DNA from 3 places in the Nonomuraea sp. ATR24 genome. Region 2 is predicted to be linked to each of the others. Evidence: riboswitches for the same ligand, from Rfam matches in the RefSeq annotation. Region 2 holds a riboswitch; each other region holds the start of a gene.
What was found. A riboswitch is a leader RNA that binds a small molecule or an ion and turns the genes downstream of it on or off. The one in region 2 is predicted to bind thiamine pyrophosphate.
Positions count from the first base shown of each region.

Region 1 (2,257 bases), on a different contig from region 2:
ACCTGGGCGAGCGTGTAGCCGCCGACGACGCCGGTGAAGGCGGCCCGGCTGGAGCGCGAGTGCCTGGCGAAGTCGGCGGCCAGCGGCACCCACGACACCGACAGCGCGATCACGTAGTCGACGGCCGGCGCGAACGCGGTCCAGGACCCGCCGCTCTGCGGGGGCGCGTCGCCCAGGAACTGGAACGTGAACCAGATCAGCGCCACGATCACCAGGGCCGTGATGTAGCGCCGCAGCAGCCTGATGGCGCCGAGCGGCCAGATCGTCAGGGCCGTGGTCAGCACCCCGGCGACGATCACCCACACCGCGTACGGGACGGTGTCGCCGAAGACGGCCATCGCGCCCTGGGAGATGACCCAGAGCTCGAACGCCCCCCAGCCGATCATCTGGATGATGTTGAGCACGGTCGGCACGTACGAGAGCCGGGCCCCGAACAGCCCGCGCAGCAGCACCATCGCGGGCTGGCCGGTCTGGGTCCCGGGGATGGCCGACAGGCCGACCATCGCGGTGCCGATCAGGCTGCCGACGACGGCGGCGGCCAGCGCGGCGGTCAGGCTGAGCGGTGCGTTGCCCAGCGGGTCGAGCAGGAACAGGGCGCCCGAGAACCCCAGGAGGCTGACGGCCAGGTTGGCCCAGAGGGCTCCCTGGTCGAGGACTCCGAGGGTTTTGGGGGCGGCCCCTTCAAGAGTGAGAGGGACTTCGTCGTCGCGGACGTCATGCGCCATCGCACTGCTCCCTACGCCGGCATTACCCGGACAGGTTCATGCGGTCGGCGACGGCCTCGGTCGCCCTCTCAGCCCGGTACGCCCCGAGCTCCCGCGTTGTGTAATTTTCCGCCGCGCATTATGCCAGTTTTCAGGCTACAAAGGGAGTCTGTCCTGTTTCGCTGACCAGGGGGCGCTTGTCGAGAGCCCATGCCTGCATGCCGCCGTCGACGTTGACCGCGTCGCGGCCGATCTGGTTGAGCCAGGCGGCGACCTGGAACGACCGGCCGCCCACCCGGCAGACGACGTAGACCTGGCGGTCGGCGGGGACCTCCTCGACGCGGGCCTGGATCTGCGTCATCGGGATGTGGACCGCCTCGGGGGCGTGGCCCGCGTCCCATTCGTTCTGCTCGCGCACGTCGAGCAGGTAGGCGCCTTCTGGGACATCGCGTGCCTCGACTTCTGGAACCGTCATGCCTCCATCATCCCGTGCCTCGCGTCGTAGGCCGCACGCGCTTCGGCGATCTCCTGCTGGTGGGTCTCGGTCCAGGTCACCAGGGCCTTGATGGTCTCGTGCAGGGTGCGGCCGAGCGGCGTGAGCGCGTAGTCGACCCGGGGCGGCACCACCGGGTGGACGGTCCGGCTGACCAGGCCGTCGCGTTCGAGCTTGCGCAGGGTCACGCTGAGCATGCGCTGGCTGACGCCGTCGATCTCGCGGCGGAGCTGGGAGAAGCGCAGGCTTTCGCAGTCGAGCATGGCGATGACCAGCAGTGACCACTTGTCGGCGACGCGGTCGAGGATCTGCCTGACCTCGCAGCCCTCGCGGGCGTCCCAGTGGCGGACGTCGAAGTCGGCGTCGGTGGTGGTGCTGTCGACGTAACCAGGTGACTTCAAAGTGCCGTCTTCCATGTCGATCCATGCTGCCGCATGATTCTGACGGTTACAAGAGATAACCGACATGCGAGAACGTAACCACTGGAGTTTGATCATGCGTGCATCCGAACGGCTGACAGGCCGCCCGCTGGGCGTGCTGCTGGTGCTGTGCGGAACGATCTTCCTTGAGGGCGTCGACGTGGCCATGCTGAACGTCGCCCTGCCCGCCATCCGCGCCGACCTCGGCGTGTCCACGAGCGTGCTGAGCGGCGTGGTCACCGCGTACGTGCTCGGCTACGGCGGTTTCACGCTGCTCGGCGGCCGGGCGGCCGACCTGCTGGGCAGGCGGCGCATGTTCCTGTTCTGGCTGACGGTGTTCCTGGTGTTCTCCGGGCTCGGCGGGTTCGCGAACGAGGGCTGGGTGCTGCTGGTCGCCAGGTTCGTGACCGGGGTGGCCGCCGGGTTCATGACCCCGGCCGGGCTCTCGTTGATCACCACGTCGTTCGCCGAGGGCAGGCAGCGCAACAAGGCGCTGCTCGTCTACGCCGGGACGGGCGCCGCCGGGTTCGCGCTCGGCCTGGTCATCGGCGGCCTGCTCACGGCGGTGGGCTGGCGCTGGGTGTTCTTCGCGCCGGTGATCCTGGCCGCCGCCATCCTGCTCGCCGCCGTCGTGCTGATCA
Region 1 covers NZ_JBGNUU010000024.1:40,632-42,888, reverse strand. The annotation lists gene ACBI99_RS38415 (purine-cytosine permease family protein) at 1-725, opposite strand, end outside; TPP riboswitch at 717-830, opposite strand; gene ACBI99_RS38410 (rhodanese-like domain-containing protein) at 856-1,179, opposite strand; gene ACBI99_RS38405 (helix-turn-helix domain-containing protein) at 1,176-1,613, opposite strand; gene ACBI99_RS38400 (MFS transporter) at 1,693-2,257, shown strand, end outside.
Region 1: another riboswitch for thiamine pyrophosphate. It lies ahead of ACBI99_RS38415 (purine-cytosine permease family protein); the one in region 2 lies ahead of ACBI99_RS05000 (FAD-dependent oxidoreductase).

Region 2 (2,257 bases):
CACCGCCGCCAGCCCGCCCTCGGCCGTCAGCCAGCAGGCCGACCACTTGCCCTCCGGCCCGCCCCGGTAGAGCAGGCGCTCGCCCGCCGGGTGGTGGCCGGCGTACTGCACCATGTGGCCGAACTGCTCCGACCAGAAGTACGGGACCGGATCGTACACGGCCTCCTCGCCCAGCAGCGTCGCGGCGGCCACCTCCGGGGCGCTCAGCGCGGTGTCCCAGTGCTCCACGCGCAGCCGGGTGCCGTAGCGGCTCGACCACCAGGCGGCGCAGTCGCCCACCGCCACCACGCCGGGCAGCGACGTGCGCAGCCGCTCGTCCGTGACCACGCCGTTGTGCAGGTCGACGTCCGAGCCCGCCAGCCACTCCACGGCCGGGCGGACGCCGATGCCCGCCACCACCACGTGCGCCTCCACGAACCCGCCGCCGACCAGCTCCACGCCGCCCTCGTCGACCGACGCGACCATCGTGTCCAGCCGCAGGTCGATGCCGTCGTACCAGCTCTCCGTCCGGGCGCCGATCTCCTCGCCGACCGCCTGCGCCAGCGGGGTCCGGCCCGCCTCCAGCACGGTGACGGCGCAGCCGGCCCGGCGGGCGGCCGTGGCCACCTCCGCGCCGATCCAGCCCGCGCCCGCGACCACCACCCGCGCGCCCGGCACCAGGCGGGCCCGCAGCTCCAGCGAGTCGTCCAGCGTCCGCAGCACGTGCTGCGGGCCGTCACCCGGCAGCGGGATCGGCTCCGCGCCCGTCGCGATCACCAGGCCGTCGTAACCCAGCTCGCCCTCGGTCGTCTCCACCACGCCCGCACGCAGCGACTTGGCCGAGACGCCCGGCCGGAAATCCACCTCCAGCGCGTCCAGGTCGGAGTCGACGAAGCTGGAGTCGGCGGAGCCCAGCAGCACCGCCTTCGACAACGGCGGCCGATCGTAGGGCCGGTGCCGTTCCTGGCCGATCAACGTGATCCGGCCGCCGAACCCCCGTGCCCGCAGCGCCTCGACGCTGCGCACGCCCGCAAGACCCGCTCCCACCACCACGACGCGATTCACGTTCATGACCATAACGGGGGCGGTGCCGCGGCGTCGCACCGAGGCCGTAGGCTGGGGGACGTAAGACGCGCGGGAGTCCGGCCGTAACCGGGCTGAGAGGAAGGCTTCACCGGGCCTTCGACCGCAAGACACCTGATCCGGATCATGCCGGCGAAGGGAGCGGACATGGACGTGATCGTGGGCGGCGGAGTCGTCGGACTGTCGATCGCCTGGCGCCTGGCCCGCTCGGGCCGCGCCGTCACCGTGGTCGACCCGGCCCCCGCTTCGGGCGCCTCCCACGCCGCGGCCGGGATGCTGGCGCCGGTCAGCGAGGTGACCTACACCGAGGAGCCGCTGCTCCGGCTCGGCATCGCCGCCCTGCGCCGCTGGCCCGCCTTCGCCGCCGACCTCACCGCCGACGCCGCCCTCCCCCCTGGAGGGACCGGCGCCCGCACGAGCGGCCCCACCGCCACCGGCGCACCCCCGCCCTCCGGGGGCGCCTCCCTGGGCGGACCTCCCGCGGGATCCGGCAGTACGGCACGGGCCGGGGGTGCGAGCGGTCCCGCCGTCTCCGGCCCCGGCAAGGCGTCCTCCCACGAGGGCGCCGCGGTTGACCCGTTCGGGGGGCTTCCGCTGCTCGGCGGGGTGCCGGCCGAGGGGCGGGACGTGCTGGATCTGCGGTCCGACGGGACGCTGGACGTGGCGTTCGGCGGGGACGACCTGGCCGCGCTCGGGGAGCTGGCCGCGTTCATGGAGAAGCTCGGCCTGCCGGTGGAGCGGCTGACCGGGCGCGAGTGCCGGCGGCTGGAGCCGATGCTGGCGCCGTCCGTGCGCGGCGGTCTGCTGGCGCCCGGCGACGCGTGGGTGGACCCGCGCCGCGTCACCGCCGCCCTGCTCGTGGCCCTGGAGCGGCGGGGCGTCCCGCTGGTACGGGAGCGCGCGGCCGGGCTGTCGCGCGAGGGCGGCCGGGTGACCGGCGTACGCCTGGAGTCCGGGGAGGAGATCTTCGGCGAGCGGGTGGTCCTGGCCGCCGGGGCGTGGAGCGCCGGGCTGGCCGACGTTCCGGTACGGCCGGTCAAGGGGCAGATCATGCGCCTGCGCTCCCCCGAGCCGCTGCTGGGCCGGTGCGTGCGCGGGATGGTGCACGGCACGCCGGTCTACCTGGTGCCCCGGGGCGACGGGGAGCTCGTGGTCGGGGCCACGCAGGAGGAGCTCGGGTTCGACACCCGGGTGA
Region 2 covers NZ_JBGNUU010000002.1:242,701-244,957, forward strand. The annotation lists gene ACBI99_RS04995 (NAD(P)/FAD-dependent oxidoreductase) at 1-1,044, opposite strand, end outside; TPP riboswitch at 1,104-1,220, shown strand; gene ACBI99_RS05000 (FAD-dependent oxidoreductase) at 1,210-2,257, shown strand, end outside.

Region 3 (2,257 bases), on a different contig from region 2:
ACAGGAAGCTCTCGCGCCCGTGGGCCACGCACCAGGCGGCCATGATCGAGCCGCCCCGGGAGACGATGCCGGTCTTGCGCCCGGCGGTCAGCGGGACGAACGCGCGGCGCACGCCGGCGTGCACGGTCATGTAGTCGACGCCCTGCTCGCACTGCTCGATCAGCGTCTCGCGGAACACCTCCCACGACAGCTCGGCCGCCAGCCCGCCGACCTTCTCCAGCGCCTGGTAGAGCGGCACGGTGCCGACCGGGACGGGGGAGTTGCGGATGATCCGCTCGCGGGTGGCGTGGATGTCGCGGCCGGTCGACAGGTCCATGATCGTGTCGGCGCCCCACCGGGTGGCCCAGGTCATCTTCTCGACCTCCTCGGCGATCGAGGAGGTGACCGCCGAGTTGCCGATGTTGGCGTTGATCTTCACGAGGAAGTTGCGGCCGATGATCATCGGTTCGGACTCGGGGTGGTTGACGTTGGCGGGGATGATGGCCCGGCCCGCGGCGACCTCCTGCCGGACGAACTCCGGCTCGACGCCCTCCCGGACCGCCACGAACTCCATCTCGGGCGTGATCGTCCCGGCCCGCGCGCAGCCCACCTGCGTGACGGGCCCGCCGGCGCGGGCCCGGATCCACTCCGCGCGCCTCGGCGCCAGCCCCCGGGCCAGGTCGACGGTGACCTCCGGGTCGGTGTACGGGCCCGAGGTGTCGTACAGGCGGACGCGCTCGCCGTTGGACAGCCTGATCTCGCGCATCGGCACGCGGAGATCCCCGGTGTAGACCTTGGAAAAACGCGCGTCGCTCATCGCGCAACTCCCTTCGCCGGCATTACCCGGAGCAGGTTCTGGCGGTCGGCGGCTGGGCAGCCGTCCTCTCAGCCCGGTCGCACCGGGCTCCCGCGTTGGACCCGGTCAACGTAACCCGGCGAAGAAAGTCATGCAAGATCGGCCGAATTAGTGGCGGCCGTTTATGGCTCAGTCGAGGCCGAGTTCGCGGCGGGCGCGGGCGTAGCGGCGGCCGGGGGTGAGCGAGCCGGCCGACCAGGGCAGGATCTCCGGGACGCGGCGGCCGGCGTTCATGAGCAGGCTCTGGGCGCGCGCGTGGTGGCCGCCGTAGTAGAAGGCGGCGCCGAACAGGTGCATCGCCTCCACGGACCGGGGGTGCGGCCGGGGCCTGGCGTGCCAGGTGTCGACGGCGTCGATCAGCTCCTCGGCCACGTACGGGTCGCGGAAGTGCGCTTCGAGCACCTCCTGGGCGTCGCGGCCCGAGGCGGCGATCTCGCTCCAGGCGACCTCGAAGTGGGCCAGCGGCAGCATCGCGGTGACCAGGTCGCCGGGGCCGGCGGTGGCCGCGGCGGTGCGGGCGAAGGCCAGCACCTCCTCGTCGGAGCCGTGCCACTTGCCGCACAGCGCCTGGGCGCGGGTGTAGTGCCCGGCGAACAGGCGGGGCGCGCGGCTGGTCAGCTCCTCCCACAGGCGGTCCAGCTCGTCCCGGTCGCCCAGGCCCATGGCCTGCCACTGCAGGACGTCCCACGGCACCGGGTCTCCGGGGTCCGCCTCGGCGGCCCGGCGCAGCGGCCCGGCGGCGGTGGCGAGCTGCTCGTGGAAACGGCCGGTGAGGTCGTCGCGCAGCTCCCAGGCGTGCTGCACCCGGGCCGCGCCCAGCCACAGCAGCGCGTCGGGGTCGTCGCCGGCCAGCCGCTCCAGCGCGTCGAGGTGCGCCTCGGCGGCCGTGGCGAGCTCGGTGACGCGCAGGGCACGCAGCTCGTGGTCGTCGCGGGCCTGCCTGATCAGGTCCAGGCCGCGCTCCAGCCGCCCGGCGCGGACGCGGCGCAGGGCCACGTCCAGCGCGGGGTCGTGCCACGCCCTGCCCACCTGCATGCGGGAGGTCTTCTCCAGGACGAACGCGGCGGCGCGAAACACCTTGACCGGGATCACGGCTGATGAATATCGCGAAGTGTCGTGCCGGCGCAATGAGAAATACGCCATGTCGGATCATTGAGCTTATTAAGCTGCGGTTATATGGCACGACAATTGCTCTGGCCATTTTCAGCTTATCTCGGTGACGCCCGGAGGTATCCCGATGTGCGGTGAACCGCTGATGCCGGCTCCGGTGGCCGCCGCACTCGACGAGTACCGGAGGCTGCGCGACAGGCACGGGCCGTGCTGGGGCGAGGAGCCGCTGGCGTACGTGACCCAGGCCCGGGCCACGGTCTTCCTCGACCGGCGCCACGACTACTGGGGCCCGGCGCTGCGCCAGCTCGCCGA
Region 3 covers NZ_JBGNUU010000024.1:114,966-117,222, forward strand. The annotation lists gene thiC (phosphomethylpyrimidine synthase ThiC) at 1-796, opposite strand, end outside; TPP riboswitch at 788-900, opposite strand; gene ACBI99_RS38855 (hypothetical protein) at 965-1,927, opposite strand; gene ACBI99_RS38860 (CehA/McbA family metallohydrolase) at 2,073-2,257, shown strand, end outside.
Region 3: another riboswitch for thiamine pyrophosphate. It lies ahead of thiC (phosphomethylpyrimidine synthase ThiC); the one in region 2 lies ahead of ACBI99_RS05000 (FAD-dependent oxidoreductase).